2 regions of the Streptomyces ferrugineus genome follow, and region 2 is predicted to be linked to the other one. Evidence: predicted binding sites of a transcription regulator. Region 2 holds the regulator's gene; the other holds the start of a gene.
The links. The regulator HrcA, encoded in region 2, represses chaperone genes, less so after heat shock. The targets are predictions, from matches to a motif close to TTNGCACTCNGNNNNNCNGAGTGCNAA.
Positions count from the first base shown of each region.

Region 1: the regulator HrcA is predicted to act here: its motif matches at 3,647-3,673, upstream of groES (co-chaperone GroES).

Region 1 is NZ_CP063373.1:9,099,371-9,109,554, reverse strand. Features, by position in the region: gene IM697_RS40340 (RNA polymerase sigma factor) at 1-549, shown strand, start outside; gene IM697_RS40335 (class I SAM-dependent methyltransferase) at 546-1,709, opposite strand; gene IM697_RS40330 (polysaccharide deacetylase family protein) at 1,800-2,807, shown strand; gene IM697_RS40325 (polysaccharide deacetylase family protein) at 2,804-3,619, shown strand; gene groES (co-chaperone GroES) at 3,820-4,128, shown strand; gene groL (chaperonin GroEL) at 4,249-5,877, shown strand; gene IM697_RS40310 (ester cyclase) at 5,945-6,652, opposite strand; gene IM697_RS40305 (SDR family NAD(P)-dependent oxidoreductase) at 6,735-7,508, opposite strand; gene IM697_RS40300 (multicopper oxidase family protein) at 7,552-9,048, opposite strand; gene IM697_RS40295 (MOSC domain-containing protein) at 9,197-9,865, opposite strand; gene IM697_RS40290 (LysR family transcriptional regulator) at 9,946-10,184, shown strand, end outside.
Region 2 is NZ_CP063373.1:1,844,747-1,854,930, reverse strand. Features, by position in the region: gene dnaJ (molecular chaperone DnaJ) at 1-655, opposite strand, end outside; gene hrcA (heat-inducible transcriptional repressor HrcA) at 656-1,672, opposite strand; gene IM697_RS08440 (MBL fold metallo-hydrolase) at 1,834-2,565, shown strand; gene IM697_RS08435 (DUF3097 domain-containing protein) at 2,597-3,412, shown strand; gene IM697_RS08430 (Uma2 family endonuclease) at 3,390-3,968, opposite strand; gene hemW (radical SAM family heme chaperone HemW) at 4,069-5,301, opposite strand; gene IM697_RS08420 (SpoIIE family protein phosphatase) at 5,329-7,266, opposite strand; gene IM697_RS08415 (HAMP domain-containing protein) at 7,369-10,184, shown strand, end outside.

The DNA.
Region 1 (10,184 bases), 7.3 Mb from region 2:
GAGGTGCACGGTCTGACGGCCCTGCTGGAGTTCCAGGCCTCCCGCACGGCGGCCCGCACCGGCCCGTCGGGCGAACCGGTCCTCCTCGAGGACCAGCACCGCAGCCGCTGGAACCGCATGCTCATCGCCCGCGGCATCAAGGCCCTGTCCCGCGCCGACGCCACGGCCACGGGCGCCCCGGGCCCGTACGCCCTCCAGGCCGCGATCGCCGCCTGCCACGCGCACGCGTACACGTACGAGGAGACCGACTGGAAGGCCATCGCGACGCTGTACGGCCTCCTGGCCGCCCGATCCCCCTCCCCGGTGGTCGAGCTGAACCGCGCCGTCGCCGTGTCGATGGCCGAGGGCCCGGAGCCCGCCCTGGAGATCGTCGACGCGGTCGCCGCCGAACCTGCCCTGCGGGACTACCACTTGCTGCCGAGCGTGCGCGGCGACCTGCTGCTGCGTCTCGGCCGTACGGCGGAGGCGCGCGCGGAGTTCGAGCGGGCGGCGGCGCTGACCCGCAACGTGCGCGAACGGCAGATGCTGCTGAAGCGGGCGGCGCCCTAGGCGGGGCGGCCGACCAGCATCGTCGGTGCCCCCGCCACCCGGGTCAGGAACACCGTCGCCGAGCCCGGCCCCCGCGGCTTGACCTTCCGGCGCAGCTCCTCCGGCTCGACGGCGGAGCCCCGCTTCTTGACGGTGAGCACACCCACCTCCCGCTCCCGCAGCAGCGCCTTCAACTTCTTGACGTTGAAGGGGAGCTGATCGGTGATCTCGTACGCCGTCGCGTACCGCGTCGGCCGCAGCTCGTCCGCCGTGACGTACGCGATGGTCGCGTCGATCAGCCCGCCGTCGAGCCGGTCGGCGACCTCGGCGACCAGATGGGCGCGGATGACGGCGCCGTCGGGCTCGTACAAGTACCGTCCGACGGGCCGGACTCGCGGGTCGGGAAGACCGCGGGAGAGCAGCGAGCGCGGGCCCGGCAGCAGGGTGGCCCGCACCGCGCCGGGGTCGGTGCCGAACCACAGCACCGCCTCCTTCACGTCCCCGCCGTCCGAGATCCACTCGGCCTCGGCGTCGTCCGGGACCATCTCGTGGGGGATCCCGGGCGCGATCTTCAGCGCGGCACGCGGCGCCCTGCGGGCGGCCTCCACGGCCCACGACAGCGGCGGCGAGTACGCCTCGGGATCGAAGATCCTGCCGCGGCCTCCCCGCCGGGCGGGGTCGACGAACACGGCGTCATAGCCGGCGGTGTCCACCTCGGTGACGTCCGCCTCCCGCACCTCGACGAGCCCGGCGAGCCCGAGGCCGGCCATGTTCGCCCGCGCCACCGCCGCCGTCACCGGATCCCGGTCCACCGCCAGCACCCGGATCCCGGCCCGCGCCAACGCGATCGCGTCGCCCCCGATCCCGCAGCACAGGTCGGCGACGGAGGTGACGCCGAGATCCCTCAGGCGCTCCGCCCGGTACGCCGCGACACTCGCCCGCGTGGACTGCTCGACCCCGTTCGGCGTGAAGAACATCCGCCCCGCGTCCGCCGCCCCGAACTTCGCCACCGCCCGCTGCCGCAGCCGCGCCTGCCCGAGCGCCGCCGACACCAGCTCGGCGGGGTGCTCGCGGCGCAGCCTGGTGGCGACGGCCAACTCGTCGGCGGGGTCGGTGTCCCGGACGGCGTCGAGGAGGGCGCGGCCCTCGGGGGTGAGGAGGGGGGCGAGGTGGTCGTTCACCGGGTCATTGTCGGCCAGTCGGTGGATGGTCCGCCTCCTGCGGCGGTGTCGGACCGGCTTCGGGGCGGCGGCCTGCCAAGATCCGGCTCCATGCGACTAGTAGTACAAAATGACAAAAACATCGGAAGTCGGGCGGCGGCAGGGCATCGTGGGCCGGCAGCGCGTCGCCCCCGGACGGTCCTGCGATCCCGCGTCCACGGCGTTCTCGCCGTGCTCACCGTCGCGGCCATCGCCTCCGGCTGTGCGCAGGGCGGCGTGGCCGGCCCCGGCGGCGCGGCCGAGGGCCCCACTCCGGGCCGTCACCCCCTCAAGGCACCGCCCCCTGCCGCCACCCCGGAACCACCGGCCAGGAAGTTCCGGTCCGCCCAAGAGGCCCGCGCCGCCCGCATCGCCGCCGCCAGACGCTGGCGCCTGGACGGTGTCCCGCTCACGCCACCGCCGCCCCCGGCCAAGAAGCCGCGGATCACCACCCGCAAGGGCTTCGAGGTCGCCGGCCACGAGGAACTCGGCCTGCCCCCCGTCTTCACGACCATCCCGACCAAGCAGCGCGTCGTCTTCCTCACCATCGACGACGGCGCCGAGAAGGACCCGACGTTCCTGCGGATGATGGACGACCTGCAAGTGCCGTACACCGCCTTCCTCAGCAACTACCTGATCAAGGAGGACTACGGCTACTTCGGGCGGATGCAGCGCAGTGGCGTGGTCCTGAACAACCACACCCTGCACCACCCCTACCTCCCGGCCCTGTCCTTCCGCCGCCAGCAGATCGAGATCTGCGGCATGCAGGAGGTCATCGAGGAGCGTTACGGCAAGCGTCCGCTGCTCTTCCGCCCGCCCTTCGGCAACTACAACCGGGACAGCCTGCGCGCCGCGAAGTCCTGCGGCATCAAGTACGTCCCGCTGTGGAACGAGGAGGTCTTCGTCGACCACTGGGACTACCGCGAGTGGGACCGGAAGATCCGACCGGGTGACATCGTGCTCACTCATTTCCGGGGCCGGGACGACTGGAAGGGCACAATGCCCGACATGATCCGCCGGTTCCTGAACAAGGTGACGGCCGAGGGGTACGCGGTGGCCCGGCTGGAGGACTACCTGTGAGGTCGGTGCCCGGGGCGCGGGCGCTGGCCGCCACGGCCCTGGCGTCCGCCCTGCTCGCCGGGTGCGCCGGCCCGGCCGACCCGCGCGGCGAACCGGCCGGGCACACGGAGCGCTCGGCGAAGAACGCGGCGCACTCGCCCCGGCCGTACCGCCACTGGGGCCTGACCGCCCCGCTGCCCGCACCGCCGCCCCCGCCCGCCCACCGGCCGGTGCGCTCGACCGGGGAGCCGCTGCCGGTCGTGCACCGCGTCCCCACCCGCGACAGGGTCATCTTCCTCACCTACGACGACGGCGCCGAGAAGGACCCTCGCTTCGTCGACATGGTCCGAGAGCTACGGCTGCCCGTCAGCATGTTCCTCACGGACAGCGTGGTCGGCCCGGGCTACGGCCACTTCGCGCGGCTGCGCGCGGTCGGCGCCTCGATCCAGAACCACACCCTCGACCACGCCGCCCTGCGCGGTCTGCCGTACGCCGGCCAGCGCGCCGAGATCTGCGGCCAGCAGAGCAAACTCCGCGCCCGCTTCGGCGTCCGTCCCCGCCTCTTCCGCCCGCCCTACGGCACGTACGACACCACCACGCTCCGCGCCGCGGCCCACTGCGGCGTGACGGCGGTCGTGCTGTGGCGGGCGGCGATGGAGGGCGACGGCGAACTGACGTACGCGAAGGGCCCCCGCCGACTGCGCGCCGGCGACATCGTCTCCGTCCCGTCGAGCGAGCCGACCGGGCTGAGCCTGCGGGAGCGGACGACGAGGCTGCTGCGGGAGATCCAGGCGAGAGGGCTGACGGTGGGCCGGCTGGAGGACTACGTGTAGCGGGAGCGGCTCGGTCAGCGCAGTGAATTAGCAGTCCGCTTGACCGAGTGCTAATCACGGTCATAGTCTCGGCTTTGGCACTCCCCCCTGGAGAGTGCCAACTACGCGACGGGCAGGTCCGGCACCCGCGACGACGGATCGACCTGGTCGCCACCTCAGACAGTTAACCCCGTGAGATCTCCGAAGGGGGAGGTCGGATCGTGACGACCGCCAGCTCCAAGGTTGCCATCAAGCCGCTCGAGGACCGCATCGTGGTCCAGCCGCTGGACGCCGAGCAGACCACGGCCTCTGGCCTGGTCATCCCGGACACTGCCAAGGAGAAGCCCCAGGAGGGCGTCGTCCTGGCCGTGGGCCCGGGCCGCTTCGAGAACGGCGAGCGCCTGCCGCTCGACGTCAAGACCGGCGACATCGTGCTGTACAGCAAGTACGGCGGCACCGAGGTGAAGTACAACGGCGAGGAGTACCTCGTCCTCTCGGCTCGCGACGTGCTCGCGATCATCGAGAAGTAAGACCACCTCGAAGCATTCTGCTTCCAGCTGCGCCCCTGGCCCCCGCGACCACACAAGAAGCCGGGCGCCCGGGGCGCAGTGTCTTTTGAACCCACAGATTTCGAGAGGGCTCCCGCTGTCATGGCGAAGATCCTGAAGTTCGACGAGGACGCCCGTCGCGCCCTCGAGCGCGGCGTCAACAAGCTGGCCGACACGGTCAAGGTGACGATCGGCCCCAAGGGCCGCAACGTCGTCATCGACAAGAAGTTCGGCGCGCCCACCATCACCAACGACGGCGTCACCATCGCCCGCGAGGTCGAGGTCGAGGACCCGTACGAGAACCTCGGCGCCCAGCTGGTGAAGGAGGTGGCGACCAAGACCAACGACATCGCGGGTGACGGTACGACCACCGCCACCGTGCTCGCCCAGGCGCTGGTGCGCGAGGGCCTGAAGAACGTCGCCGCGGGTGCCTCCCCGGCGCTGCTGAAGAAGGGCATCGACGCCGCGGTCGCCGCGGTCTCCGAGGACCTCCTCGCCTCCGCCCGCCCGATCGACGAGAAGTCCGACATCGCCGCCGTGGCCGCGCTGTCCGCCCAGGACCAGCAGGTCGGCGAGCTCATCGCCGAGGCGATGGACAAGGTCGGCAAGGACGGTGTCATCACCGTCGAGGAGTCCAACACCTTCGGTCTGGAGCTGGACTTCACCGAGGGCATGGCCTTCGACAAGGGCTACCTGTCGCCGTACTTCGTGACGGACCAGGAGCGCATGGAGGCCGTCCTGGAGGACCCGTACATCCTCATCAACCAGGGCAAGATCTCCTCCATCCAGGACCTGCTGCCGCTGCTGGAGAAGGTCATTCAGGCCGGCTCCTCCAAGCCGCTGCTGATCATCGCCGAGGACGTCGAGGGCGAGGCCCTGTCGACCCTGGTCGTCAACAAGATCCGCGGCACCTTCAACGCGGTCGCGGTCAAGGCCCCCGGCTTCGGCGACCGCCGCAAGGCGATGCTGCAGGACATGGCTGTCCTCACCGGCGCCACGGTCATCTCCGAGGAGGTCGGCCTCAAGCTCGACCAGGCCGGCCTGGACGTGCTGGGCACCGCCCGCCGCGTCACGGTCACCAAGGACGACACGACCCTCGTCGACGGCGCCGGCAAGTCCGACGACGTCCAGGGCCGCGTCGCCCAGATCAAGGCCGAGATCGAGAACACCGACTCCGACTGGGACCGCGAGAAGCTCCAGGAGCGCCTCGCGAAGCTGGCCGGCGGCGTGTGCGTGATCAAGGTCGGCGCCGCCACCGAGGTGGAGCTGAAGGAGAAGAAGCACCGTCTGGAGGACGCCATCTCCGCGACCCGCGCCGCGGTCGAGGAGGGCATCGTCTCCGGTGGTGGCTCCGCGCTCGTCCACGCGGTGAAGGTCCTGGAGGGCAACCTCGACAAGACCGGCGACGAGGCCACGGGTGTCGCGGTCGTCCGCCGCGCCGCCGTCGAGCCGCTGCGCTGGATCGCCGAGAACGCCGGCCTCGAGGGCTACGTGATCGTCTCCAAGGTGGCCGAGCTCGACAAGGGCAACGGCTACAACGCCGCGACCGGCGAGTACGGCGACCTGGTCAAGGCCGGTGTCATCGACCCGGTCAAGGTCACCCGCTCCGCCCTGGAGAACGCCGCCTCCATCGCCTCCCTGCTTCTGACGACCGAGACCCTGGTCGTCGAGAAGAAGGAAGAGGAGGAGCCGGCGGCCGCCGGTGGCCACGGCCACGGGCACGCCCACTGACGACTGACACACGTCAGCACTGAGGCCCGGCACCCTTGGGGTGCCGGGCCTCCGCCGTTGCCGTCGGCTACCGCTCCAGCCCCTCCAGAGCCCCGAGTTGGGCCATCAGCCCGAGCCGGTCGTACTGCCACCATCCCTCGACGATCTTCCCCTCCGCACTGAACCGCTGGACGGTCGTCCCGGTCATGGAGACCTTCTTGCCGGTGGCGGCGATCCCGAGGAAGTCGCCCTTGTGCGTCCCGTTCCACGTCCACCGGGTGCACACCCGGTCACCCTGGGCCACCTGGTCCTCGATCGTGAACGAGAAGTCGAAAGCGCTCCGCCACATCTCGAGCTCGCGCCTGATCGCGTCCATGCCGATGGCGTCCTGCGGGTTGGACGGATCGTGGTCGTGGTAGTCCTCCACGAGCAGATCGTTGAGCGGCGGCAGCTCGCCCTTGCCGCCCAGCGTCTCGAAGAACCTGCGCGCGGAGGCGTCGTACAGCTGCTCGTCCCGCACCACGTCCAGATCCGTGAAGGTCGGCGTCTCGTCGCAGAGCGCGACCATCTCCTGGAAGATCCGGTCGGTCTCCGGGAGATGGGAATTGCGCATCGCCTCCTCGTACGACGGGAACTCCACGATCTCGATGAAGTGCGACGCGTCGGACCGGTCGCTCCCGATGATGTCGTGCGTCGCCGTCCGCTTCCCCTTGGTCTGCTCGACCCACCTGTCCATCAGCCGGTTCATCTCGTCGAAACGGCTGGTCCTGCAATCGATGAGCTGCACGAAGGTCATGGGGCACCTCCCGACGCCCGAGTCCGGTACGACCGACATGCAAGATTTTATGGCGTTTCGGCTGCTTGTTCCTCCGCTCGGCTCACTGCGGCCCGTACTTCCGCCCCGTCCTCGAACTGATCCCACCGAGCATCCCCCGAGGCACCAGCTTCGCCGCCCCCAGGAGCACCTTGTACCGGGGGTCCGGAATCGACACCGCCTTCCCCCGCGCCAGATCCGCTAGCGCCGCCGCCACCAGCTTGTCCGCGTCCAGCCACATCCACCCGGGAATGTTGTCCGTCCCCATCCCGGCCCGCTCATGGAACTCGGTCCGCACGAACCCCGGGCACAGCGCCATCAACCGCACCCCGCTCCCGGCCAGGTCCCGCGCCGCCCCCTGCGTGAACTGCACGACCCACGCCTTGGACGCGCCGTACGTCCCGCGCGGCACGAAGGCCGCGACCGACGCCACATTGACGACACCCCCGCGCCCCCGCTCCCGCATCGCCTCCGCAGCCGCCGACGTCAGGCGCAGCACCGCCTCGCAGTGCACCTTGAGCATCTTCAGCTCGTCGGCCATGGAGACGTCGAGATAGCGGCCCTTGTTGCCGAAGCCGGCGTTGTTGATCAGCAGGTCGACGGGGTTCCTGCGGTCGCCGAGGCGGGCGGCGACCGACTCGATGCCGCTGTCCTGCGCAAGGTCGGCGGTCAGCACCTCGGCCTCGATGCCGTGCCGGTCGTGCAACTCGGTCGCCTGCTCGCGCAGCCGCTTGGTGTCCCGGGCCACCAGGACGAGGTCGTGTCCGTCAGCGGCCAGCCGCCGCGCGAACGCGGCGCCGATACCCGCGGTCGATCCCGTAATCAATGCCGTTGTCATGGCGCAAGATTAGTGACCCGGACCGGACGCTTCCGCTCCCCGCTCAGCCGTGCCGGTGCCCCGACGCCCGCTGTCCCTTGTCGACCACCACGAACTGACCCATCATCCCTTCGTCCTCGTGGTACAGCAGATGGCAGTGGTACATGTACGGCGTCTCCGGGTCCGCGGGCCCGGTGAAGCGCAGCGCCAGCCTCATGGTCGTCCCGTGCGGCACGAACACCGTGTCCTTCGGACCGCGCAGCGCGGCCGGCGGCGCCTCGCCGTTCACCTCCAGCACTCGGAACTGCACGTCGTGCACATGGAAGTTGTGCGGCATGCCGTTGCCGTTGCGGACCGTCCACACCTCCGTCGTCCCCCGCGTGACCGTCTCGTCGACGCGGCCCATGTCCATCGCGCGCCCGTTGATACCGGACCGTTTCAGGTCGAAGTGCCGCCCACGCACCGCGTCCGAGCCGTCCGGTGTCTCCAGCTCGCCCAGCGCGGCCGGTATCGCGGGTGAGGGGCGGAGCTCCTCCGCCGCCCGCAGCTCCAGCACGTCGAAGGAGTCGTCGCCCCCGCCGAACCGCCGCTGCCAGCCGTCCCCGTAGTCGTCCTGCGGGAAGCTGCGCAGCATCGCGCGCTCACCCGCCCGCATCCGTACGACGATCTCGGCGCGCTCACCCGGTGACAGTTGGACGCGGTCCATGGGCTCCGGCCGCTCCAGCAGACCTCCGTCGGTGGCTATCAGGGAGAAGGCGCGGTCGTCCGGGAAGCCGAAGGAGTACGTCCGCGCGGTCGAGGCGTTGAGCAGCCGCAGCCGTATGAGCTCGTCGCCGATCTCCCGGTAGGGGCGCAGTGTGCCGTTGACCATCGTCCGGTCGCCGAGGAAGCCCACGTTCTGCATCATCCTGCGGCCGCCGTCGAGCTTCGCGCCGTCGAAGCGCACGTCCTGCACGATGACGGGCAGGTCGTCGACTCCGTACCGCTTCGGCAGGGCCAGTTCCCCGGACTTCTCGTCGTCGAGGATGAACATGCCGGCCAGGCCCTTGCGCACATGCCGTTCGGTCGCACCGTGCGGGTGCGGGTGGTACCAGAGCGTCGCGGCCGGTTGGTCCACGGTCCAGTGCGGAGCCCAGGTGCCACCGGCGGCGATCATCTGGTGCGGGCCGCCGTCCATCCGCGCGGGCAGGTGCATGCCGTGCCAGTGCACGCTGGATGCCTCGTCGAGCCCGTTCGCTATGCGCACGCGGACCTTCTCGCCACGCGCCGCGCGGAGCGTCGGGCCGAGATAGGAGCCGTTGAACCCCCATGTCGGAGTCCTCAGCCCGTCCTTGAACTCCGTCTCACCCGCGCGCATCCGCAGGTCGAAGACGCGCGTGCCGTCCTTGTCGACGGTCGAGGCGGCCAGCGGCGGTATCGCCAGCGCGTTGTCGAACGACGCCTTGCCGACCGTGCTGACGTCGGCGCCGGTCCACAGCCAGGCGAACAGGCCGCCGACCGTCAGCGCGAAGACGGTGACGACGGAGCCGAGAACGATGAGGACACGCTTGACGCGGGACATGCTTCGAGCGTCCTCGACCACCGCCCACCGAACATCCGGGTCGTCCCCCGGCCCACCCCGAGCCAACCCCCGCCGCGCTTACGGGGTTTCCCCCTAGGAGCCGTGCGGCGTACGGTCGACCGGCCGAAGAGCTCTAGCTGTCGTACCGTCAGGCTCCGTGCTGCGCCACATACTTCCGCGCCGCCTCCAGCGACTCGGGGTGCAGTGCCTCACCCGCCGCCAGCAGCCGCGGCAGCAGCTTGCGGTGCGTCGTCACCGCCCGGAACTGAAGCGCCACCGTGACGTCGTGGTCCGGCCGGTGGATGATCTCCAGCGCGTCGCCCGCCTTGATCTCGCCCGGCTCGATCACCCGCAGATACGCGCCCGGCGCGCCCTTCGCCGTGAACCGCTTCACCCACTGCTTCTCACCCACATGGCCCTGGAAGGTGAGACAGGGAATCCGGCCGGACGTCACCTCCAGCACCACCGCCGACCCGATCCGCCAGCGCTCGCCGATCAGCGCGCCGGAGACGTCCAGCCCGGAGGTCGTGAGGTTCTCGCCGAAGCCGCCGTTCGCCAGCGGGCGCCCCAGCTCGCGCTCCCAGTCGTCGAGGTCCTCGCGCGCCACCGCGTACACGGCCTGGTCGTCCCCGCCGTGATGGCGCAGGCTGCACACCTCGTCCCCGGCCACACCGCTCCCACCGGTCCCCTTGGGCCCGGGCGCCGCCAGCCGCACCGGCCCCTCCACCGGCTGCTTGTCGATGCCGGTCACGCCCTCCGGGTGGTCCGTGTACGGCACATGCTTACGGCGGCCCAGGTTCACAGACAGAAGCTTCATGACGGCACGGTAGGCGACCAGCAGTCAAAGCGTCCATGCATTATCCCGCGGCATACCCAAGGCTCGCTTATGCTCTACCTGTGATCGAGGCCCGTCATCTCCGCGTGCTGCGCGCCGTCGCCGCCACCGGTTCCTTCTCCGCGGCGGGGCGCGAGCTGGGCTGCACCCAGCCCGCCGTGAGCCAGCAGATGAAGGCCCTGGAGGCGTCCGTCGGCACACCCCTGCTGGTCCGCAGCGGGCGTGAGATGCGGCTGACCCAGGCCGGCGAGGCCCTGGTGCGGCACGCCGCCGGGATCCTGGCCGGGCTCACCGCCGCCGA
Region 2 (10,184 bases):
TGACGGTGAGGGTCCGACGGGACCGTACCCGCCCGTCGCCCGCGCACTCCGGACACGGCGTCGGGACGACGGTCCCGAAGCCCTGGCACTGCGGGCACGGCCGCGAGGTCATGACCTGGCCCAGGAAGGACCGCGTCACCTGCGACACCTCACCGCGACCGCGGCACATGTCACACGTCTGCGCGGAGGTGCCGGGCGCCGCGCCCTCACCGTTGCAGGTGTTGCAGACGACGGCCGTGTCGACCTGGATGTCCTTCGTCGTGCCGAAGGCCGCCTCGTCGAGCTCGACCTCCAGCCGGATCATCGCGTCCTGGCCGCGCCGGGTGCGCGAGCGCGGGCCGCGCTGGGACGCCGTACCGAAGAACGCGTCCATGATGTCCGAGAAGTTCCCGAACCCACCGGCCCCGAAGCCGCCCGCACCGCCGCCGGCGCCCTGCTGCGAGAGCGGGTCGCCGCCGAGGTCGTAGACCTGCTTCTTCTGCGGATCCGACAACACCTCGTACGCGGCGTTGATCTCCTTGAACCGCTCCTGGGTCTTCGGATCCGGGTTGACGTCCGGGTGCAGCTCGCGCGCGAGCCGCCGGAAGGCCTTCTTGATCTCTTCCTGCGACGCGTCGCGACGCACGCCGAGCACGGCGTAGTAGTCCGTGGCCACTTACGACTCCGCCAGGATCTGTCCGACGTAACGTGCCACTGCGCGTACCGCTCCCATCGTTCCCGGGTAATCCATGCGGGTCGGTCCGACCACGCCGAGCTTGGCGACTGCCTCGCCGCCCGAACCGTAGCCCACCGACACGACGGACGTGGAGTTGAGTCCTTCGTAGGCGTTCTCGTGCCCGATGCGCACGGTCATGCCCGAATCCCCGGCCTCGCCAAGCAACTTGAGGAGCACGACCTGCTCCTCCAGTGCCTCCAGCACCGGCTGGATGGTGAGGGGGAAATCATGCGAGAAGCGGGTCAGATTGGCGGTGCCGCCGATCATCAGCCGCTCCTCGTTCTCCTCGACGAGCGTCTCCAGGAGGGTGGAGAGCACGGTCGAGACGGTGCCTCGGTCCTCGAGGTCGAAGGCCTCGGCGAGGTCCTCGACGAGCATCGGCACATCGGTGAAGCGCCGGCCCGCGACCCGGCTGTTGAGCCGCGCGCGTAGATCGGCGAGCGAGGCCTCGCCGAACGGCGCCGGGCAGTCGATCATGCGCTGCTCGACCCGGCCGGTGTCCGTGATCAGGACGAGCATCACGCGCGCGGGCGCGAGCGAGAGCAGCTCGACATGGCGGACGGTGGACCGGGTCAGGGACGGGTACTGCACGACGGCGACCTGCCGGGTGAGCTGCGCGAGCAGCCGTACCGTGCGGGCCACGACGTCGTCGAGGTCCACGGCGCCGTCGAGGAAGTTCTGGATGGCGCGCCGCTCGGGCGGGGTCATCGGCTTGACGCCGGCGAGCTTGTCGACGAACAGCCGGTAGCCCTTGTCGGTCGGGATGCGCCCGGCGCTGGTGTGCGGCTGGGCGATGAAGCCCTCGTCCTCCAGGGCCGCCATGTCGTTGCGCACGGTGGCCGGGGAGACACCGAGGTTGTGCCGCTCGGTCAGCGCCTTCGAGCCGACCGGCTCCTCGGTCCCGACGTAGTCCTGGACGATGGCGCGCAGTACCTGAAGCCTGCGTTCACTCAGCATCTCGCGCACACCTCCAGCGGTCGTCCCCTTGGCGCGTTTCCTGGCACTCTGTCCATCCGAGTGCCAGCCGTCCCCGGCCAGTGTACGGCGGTGGGGTGCACCCCGGGCAAGGCCGGGCCAGCACCGCCGCGCCCGACGGTGGTGTCGCTTAGCGTCGCCGTATGACGGTGACTTGGGAAGAGCTGGGGTGGGAACGGCTGGCGGCCGGGGTGGGGCGGTACCGGCTTCCGGTCTGGGACTGCACGGCGGGGCTGGTGGTGGGGGACGGCACCGCGCTGATCGTGGACGCCGGGTCGAGCCTCGCGGAGGGCGTGCGGTTGCGTACGCAGGCGCAGTGGCTCGCGGGTCACCGTGTGACTCATCTCGCGCTGACGCATCCCCATTTCGATCACGTTTTCGGCGCGGCGGCCTTCGCGGGGGCGGAGGTGTACGGCCCGGTGGGCATGGACACGGTGCTGGCGGGCCGGCACGCGCGCGAGGAGCTGCGCGCGGACGCCGTCCGGGACGGCCTGGACCCGGCCGCGGCGGAGGAGGCGGTGGACGCGCTGGTCCACCCCCACCACCAGGTCAGCGGCGAGTGGACCCTCGACCTGGGCGGCGGCCGCCAGGTCCTGCTGGCGAACGTGGGCCCGGCGCACACGGCCCACGACCTGGTGGTACTGGTGCCGGGCGACCCTGAGGTCGTCTACTGCGGGGACCTCGTCGAGGAGTCCGGCGAACCCCAGGCGGGCCCCGACGCCGTACCGTCGCACTGGCCGGCCGCCCTGGACCGCCTGCTGGACCTGGGCGGCGAGGACGCGCTGTACGTGCCCGGTCACGGAGCGGTGGTGGACGCGGAGTTCGTACGGCGCCAGCGCGACGAGCTGGCCGCCAGATTCGGCGTGTCGCGGTGAGCGCGGGGCCACTTCTCCTATCGTCATCCGAATGCGCCAGTACTCCCCGGACCTGACCCCGCCCTGGAAGAAGCCCAAGCCCGTCCCCGAGGTCCCGGCGGAGCCCGGCCTGGTCGTCGAGGAGCCCGGCACGGGGTTCTGCGGCGCGGTGATCCGCTGCGAGGCCGGCACGGTGACCCTGGAGGACCGCTTCGGCAAGCACCGGGTTTTTCCGCTGGAGCCGCGGGGGTTCCTGCTGGAGGGCAAGGTGGTGACGCTCGTCCGGCCGTCCGGCGCGGCTCCGGTACGTCCCACCCGTACCGCATCCGGCTCGGTCGCCGTCCCCGGCGCCCGCGCACGCGTGGCCCGCGCCGGCCGTATCTACGTCGAGGGCCGACACGACGCCGAGCTGGTCGAGAAGGTGTGGGGCGACGATCTGCGCATCGAGGGCGTGGTGGTGGAGTACCTGGAGGGCGTGGACGATCTGCCGTCGATCGTGGCCGAATTCGCACCGGGTCCGGATGCGCGGCTGGGGGTCCTGGTGGACCACCTGGTACCGGGCACGAAGGAGTGGCGCATCGCACAGGCGGTGACGAGCGAGCACGCCCTGGTGGTGGGCCACCCGTACGTCGACATCTGGGAGGCGGTGAAGCCGTCGTCCCTGGGGATCGAGGCGTGGCCGCGGGTGCCGCATGGGGAGGACTGGAAGACGGGGGTGTGCCGGGCACTGAGGTGGCCGTCGGAGAACACCGGGGCGGTGTGGCAGGCGATTCTGAAGCGGGTGGGGTCTTACAAGGACCTGGAGCCGGAGTTGCTGGGGAGGGTGGAGGAGCTGATCGACTTCGTCACGGCAGCCGGTGACGCCTGACCCCGGTAAGAGTTCCGAACTCGCTCGTGTCCAGTTCTACCCCGAGCAGTTCGAGCAGCACGGGGTCACCGAACTTCGTAATCCACTGCCCGCGATAGTCGGCTTGATCTCCATCGCCGATGGGATCGGTCAGCAGAACACAGTGCGCCATGATCGGGTCGATGATCAGGTAGGCGGGGATCTTGCCTGCCGCGTAGATCGAGCGCTTGATCCCGTAGTCCCGGTCGACACTCGTCTTCGAGACCACCTCGACCACCAATGTGACCATCTGGGACGGCACCAGGTTGCCTGAGTCTGGAGCCACACCACGCTCTAGCACCACAAGGTCCGGAATGGGCTCGCTGGCCTCGTCGATGATGTCCAGGTCCGTCGTCTGGAGTCGTTCCCAGGGTTTGCGCGGGATCTGATCCTGCACGTCCGCCACAATCCGGTTGTGCACCAGATCGGGAGCCGCCATCATCACGATTTCCCCCCGGAGGAGCTCGACCCTGACGCCCTCGGGAGGCTCAATCTCCTCGAAGTACTTCGTCATCCCGCGTTCGTCCACAGCGGTCATCTCCGTGGCCCTCCACATCCGCCGCGTCCTTTTGGCGGCAGCCTACGAACCAGCTTAGGGACCGAACCGACGTTCCACGCCGATTCACTCGCCCGAGTGATCAGTCCACCAAATCCCTGACCACCGCATCCGCCAGCAACCTCCCCCGCAACGTCAGCACGGCCCGCCCCTCCGCGTACGGCCCGTCCTGCAACAGCCCTTCCCCCAACGCCCGCCGCGAAGCCGCAAGCCCCTCCTCCCGCAGCAACTCCAGCGGCACCCCCTCCCGCAACCGCAGCTCCAGCAGGATCCGCTCGACCCGCCTGTCCTCCTCCGACAGCAGCTCGCGCCCCGCACCCGGCGACCGCCCCTCCGCAAGCGCCGCCGCGTACGCGCCCGGATGCTTCACGTTCCACCACCGCACCCCGCCCACGTGCGAGTGCGCTCCCGGCCCCGCGCCCCACCAGTCCGCGCCCCGCCAGTACAGCTCGTTGTGGAGACAGCGCCCGGCCTCAGAAGTCGCCCAGTTGGACACCTCGTACCAGTCGAATCCCGCCCCCGACAGCACGTCCTCCGCGATCAGGTACCGGTCCGCGTGCACGTCGTCGTCCGTCATCGGGACCTCGCCCCGGCGGATGCGGCGGGCCAGCTGGGTGCCCTCCTCGACGATCAGGGCGTACGCCGAGACATGGTCCGGTCCGGCGCCGATCGCCGCCTCCAGCGAGGCCCGCCAGTCGTCGTCCGACTCGCCGGGTGTGCCGTAGATCAGGTCCAGGTTCACGTGCTCGAAGCCCGCCGCGCGGGCCTCCGCCACGCATGCCTCCGGGCGTCCCGGCGTGTGCGTGCGGTCCAGTACGCGCAGCACGTGCTGCCTCGCGCTCTGCATGCCGAAGGAGATCCGGTTGAAGCCGCCCTCCCGCAGCCGCGCCAGATACGCCGGGTCCACCGACTCCGGGTTCGCCTCCGTCGTGATCTCCGCGTCCGGCGCCAGTGAGAACTCGTCGCGGATCGCCCCCAGCATCCGTACGAGATCGTCGGCGGCCAGCAGCGTCGGCGTACCGCCGCCGACGAAGACCGTGCGGACCGGGCGCGGATCGTCGCCGAGGACCTTCCGCGCCAGGCGGATCTCGTCGATCAGCGTCTCGGCGTAGTTGTCGCGGGACGCCAGCACGCCGCCCGTGCCGCGCAGCTCGGTCGCCGTGTAGGTGTTGAAGTCGCAGTAGCCGCAGCGGGTCGCGCAGTACGGGACGTGCAGGTAGAAGCCGAGGGGGCGGTCGGCCACGTCGGCGAGGGCGGTCGGCGGCAGCGCGCCGTCGGCGGGGACGGGCTCGCCGTCGGGGAGTGCGGAGGGCATGGGTTCTATTGTCCCGTACCTCGCCGGTCACTCGGCCTGCAGCACCAGCAGGGCCAAGTCGTCCTCCGGCGGACGGCCCCCGAACTCGTGCACCAGCCTGCGGATCCGTTCCGCGATCAGCTGGGCGTTCAGGCCCGCGCACCCGGCCAGCGCCGCCGCGAGGCCGTCGCCGTCATCGAACTGGCGGGAGCCGCTGCGCCGCTCCGTCACCCCGTCCGTCACGCACAGCAGGGTGTCGCCGGAGCGCAGCTCGAAGGTCTCGCTGGTGTACGTCACGTCCTCGACGACCCCGAGGAGGGTCTGCGGCTGCGCGGCCGTGTGCACCTCGCCGTCCTCGCCGAGCAGCAGCGGCAGGGGGTGGCCGGCGGAGGCGAGGGTGCAGCGGATGCCGCCGTCGAAGGGCGTCAGCTCGCCGTAGAGCAGGGAGAGGAAGCGGGTCTGCGGGCCGTCGCCGGGGGCCACCGGGCCGGCCAGGGCGCGGGCGGCGGCGTCGGCGGCCTCCGTGGCGTCGTCGAGGAGGAGCTGGTTGAGGCGGTCGAGGACGTCGGAGACGCGGTAGCCCTCGCGGGCGAGCAGCCGCAGCCAGGGGCGGGCGATGCCGATCACCACCGCGGCTTCCGGGCCCTTGCCCTGGACGTCCCCGATGGCGAAGCACCAGCGGCCGTCGCCGGCCGGGAACAGGTCGTAGAAGTCGCCGCTCGGGCCGCCCTTGTCGTACGGCTCGTAGACGAGGGCGCTGGCCACCCCGGGGATCTCGGCGACGGCGCCGGGCAGCAGTCCGCGCTGCAGGACCCGGCTGATGGTGGCCTGGCGGGCGTACTGGCGGGCCGCGCCGATGGCGAGGGCGACGCGGCGGCTGAGGTCCTCGACGAGTCCGGTGACCTCGTCGGGGAAGCGCACGAGGTCGGCCCGCCCGATGACGAGCGTGCCCAGCGGATGGCCGCCGGCGATCAGACGGTACGCGAGCGCGGTGCCGTGTGCCTGGCGGGCGCCGAGTGCCTCGCCGGGCCAGGGGTAGGCCACGGGCCCGGTGCGCTGGCTGGCGGGCGGCAGCGGGGGCTCCTTCTCCAGGGCGCGGCGCAGTTCCTCGATGAGGTTCTCCGAGCCGTGCCAGACGCGGGCGAGCCGGGGCCCGGTGCCGGCCGTGCCGTCCGCGGCCCAGCCGGCCCCGCCCTGTGTCTCACCGGATCGGGGGTATCCCCAGCGCCCGGCGACCTCGTCCTCCAGCCACACCGCGCACCAGTCCGCCAGCCGCGGCACGATCAGCTGGCCGGCGAGCGCGGCGACGAGGTTCTCGTCGAGCTGCCCGGCGAGCAGGTCGGAGGCCTCGGCGAGGAAGGACAGGGCGCCCCGGTTGAGCCAGTCCCGGTCCCGCTCGGCGCGCTGGGGCTCGGGCGCGAGGATCTCGGCGACGCGCAGCCCGCGCTCCAGCGCGCGCTCCTCGGCGTACGCCTCGATGTCGTCCCTGGCCGCGACGGGGTCCTCGGCGGGCAGTCGCGCCCACACGGTCTTGGCGCCGGTGCGGTAGGTGACGCCCCAGGACTCCGCGAGCCGCGACACCAGCCGCAGCCCGCGCCCGTACTCCGGGGTCTCGTACGGCGCCTCCAGCTCACCGTCGCGCGGGGCGCGCGAGGGGTGGTGGTCCAGGACCTCGACGAGCAGGGCGCCGTCCTCCTCCAGCCGGCAGGAGAGCTCGACCTCGGTGCCGGCGTGCACGACGGCGTTGGTGACGAGTTCGCTGACGGCCACGACGGCGTCGTCGACGAGGCGGTCGGTGACGTGCTCGGTGCCGGGGAGTCCGGAGGCGGCCCAGTCGGTGAGGGCGGCGCGCACGAGGGTGCGGGCGGAGCCCGGGGAGAGCGGGCTGCCGGGCAGGGTGGTGCGGGCCTCCGCGTGCCCGCCGTCCCGCGCAGGCGCATCACAGGCACGGGTAACGGTCTCCCGTTGCGCCGGAATGGCCCCCATGTACAGCTCCCCGAACGGTTCGGACGAATACGCCTCAGTCGACGCCGACAGAGTGACAGACTGGCCACGCCCATAAGCACCGAGTTACCGAAGTGGGCCGCCATGAGTGAGAACCGTGCTACGCGTGTGCTCGAAGACGGACAGAAAGACGGTCAAATTCGAGCATCGGCTCTGCGCCCACTGCTCGCCGCGATGACCGCGGCCCGGGACGGCGACTTCCGCAGGCTCCCGGAGACGGGGGAGGGAGTCGTGGCCGAGCTGACCGCGGTCTTCAACCAGATCGTGGACCGCAGCACCCACTTCACCGGGGAAGTGCAGCGCGTCAAGAGGGAGTTGATCCGGCACGGCAGGCTCGACGAGCGGCTGTCGGCGAGCCCGGGCCAGGGCGTCTGGACGACCCGCGTCAACGACGTCAACCAGCTGCTCGACGCCCTGGTGGCCCCGGCGGCGAACGCGACTCGCGTGCTGGACGCGGTGGCGGGCGGCGACCTCACCCAGCGCGTCGATCTGCACGACGGCACCCGCCAGTTACGCGGCGACCTGCGCCGCCTCGGCCGGGGGGTGAACAGGATGGTCGACCAGCTCTCCCTGTTCACCGGCGAGGTGACGAGGGTGGCCCGCGAGGTCGGCACCGAGGGCCGGCTCGGCGGCCGGGCCAAGGTACGGGGCCTGTCGGGCAGTTGGCGGGACGTGACCGAGGCGGTCAACGCGATGGCGTCCCGGCTGACCGCCCAGGTGCGCGACATCGCGGCGGTGACGACGGCCGTGGCCCGCGGCGACCTCACCCGCACGGTCACCGTCGAGGCGACCGGCGAGCTGCTCGAACTGAAGCTGACCGTGAACACGATGGTCAACCAGCTCTCCGCCTTCGCCGACGAGGTCACGCGGGTCGCCCGCGAGGTCGGCACCGAAGGGCAACTGGGCGGCCGGGCTCAGGTGCGAGGTGTGTCGGGCGTCTGGAAGGACCTCACCGACAACGTCAACTTCATGGCGTCGAACCTGACCTCGCAGGTCCGCAACATCGCCCAGGTGACCACCGCCGTCGCCAACGGCGATCTGAGCCAGAAGATCACCGTCGACGCCCGGGGCGAGATCCTCGAACTGAAGTCGACCATCAACACGATGGTGGACCAGCTCTCCGCCTTCGCCGACGAGGTCACGCGGGTCGCCCGCGAGGTCGGCACCGAGGGAAACCTCGGCGGCCGGGCCCAGGTGCGAGGTGTGTCGGGCGTCTGGAAGGACCTCACCGACAACGTCAACTTCATGGCGGACAACCTCACTTCGCAGGTCCGCAACATCGCCCTCGTCTCCACCGCCGTGGCCCAGGGCGACCTCGGCAAGAAGATCACGGTCGAGGCGAAGGGCGAGATCCTGGAGCTGAAGTCGACCATCAACACGATGGTGGACCAGCTCTCCGCCTTCGCCGACGAGGTCACGCGGGTCGCCCGCGAGGTCGGCACCGAAGGAAACCTGGGCGGCCAGGCGCAGGTGCGGGGCGTCAGCGGCGTGTGGAAGGACCTCACCGACAACGTCAACTTCATGGCGCTGAACCTGACTTCACAGGTCCGCAACATCGCCCAGGTGACCACCGCCGTCGCCAACGGCGACCTGTCCAAGAAGATCACCGTCGACGCACGCGGCGAGATCCTCGAACTGAAGGACACCGTCAACACGATGGTGCAGCAGCTGCGCGCCTTCGCCGACGAGGTGACGAGGGTCGCCCGCGAGGTCGGCACCGACGGGCGGCTCGGCGGGCGTGCGCAGGTGCTGGGCGTCTCCGGGGTCTGGCGGGACCTGACCGACAACGTCAACTACATGGCCGACAACCTGACTTCACAGGTGCGGAACATCGCCCAGGTGACCACCGCCGTCGCCAACGGCGACCTGTCCAAGAAGATCGACGTGGACGCCCGCGGCGAGATCCTGGAACTGAAGACCGCCATCAACACGATGGTCGACACCCTCTCCTCCTTCTCCTCCGAGGTCACGCGCGTCGCCCGCGAGGTCGGCAGCGAGGGCCAACTCGGCGGCCAGGCGAGGGTCGAGGGCGTCTACGGCACCTGGAAGCGCCTGACGACCAACGTGAACGAACTCGCCCTCAACCTGACCACCCAGGTCCGCGCGATCGCCGAGGTCGCCTCCGCCGTGGCCCAGGGCGACATGTCCCGCTCGATCACGGTCGAGGCCCGCGGCGAGGTCGCCGAGCTGAAGGACAACATCAACCTGATGGTGGCCAACCTGCGCGAGACGACCCGCGCCAAGGACTGGCTGGAGTCCAACCTGGCCCGTCTCGCCGCCCTGATGCAGGGCCACCGGGACCTGATGGAGGTCGCCGACCTGCTGCTGCGCGAGCTGACGCCGCTGGTGAACGCCCAGTACGGCGCGTTCTTCCTGGCCGACCCGGACAACACCGACGACACCGCGCTGCCGATCGTGCCGGGCAAGGGGCTCGCCTACATCGCCGGGTACGGCTCCGCGGAGGAGGCCGTGGTGACCGCCGCCAACAGTCCCGGACACAACCTGATCCGGCAGGCGGCGCTGGAGAAGAAGCGGATCCTGGTGGAGGAGGTGCCACCGGACTACGTGAAGATCTCCTCGGGGCTGGGCGAGGCCGCGCCCAGCAGCGTCGTGATCATCCCGATCCTCTTCGAGGACAGGCTTCTCGGCGTGATCGAGCTGGCGTCGTTCTCCCGCTTCTCCGATGTGCACCTGGCGTTCTTCGACCAGTTCGTGAACACCATCGCCGTCGCCATCAACACGATCATCGCCAACTCCCGTACGGAGTCGCTGCTCGGCGAGTCCCAGCGCCTCGCCATGCAGCTCCAGGAACGCTCCGACGAACTCCAGATGCAGCAGGCGGAGTTGCAGCGCTCGAACGCCCAACTGGAGGAGAAGGCGGCCCTGCTGGCGACCAGCTC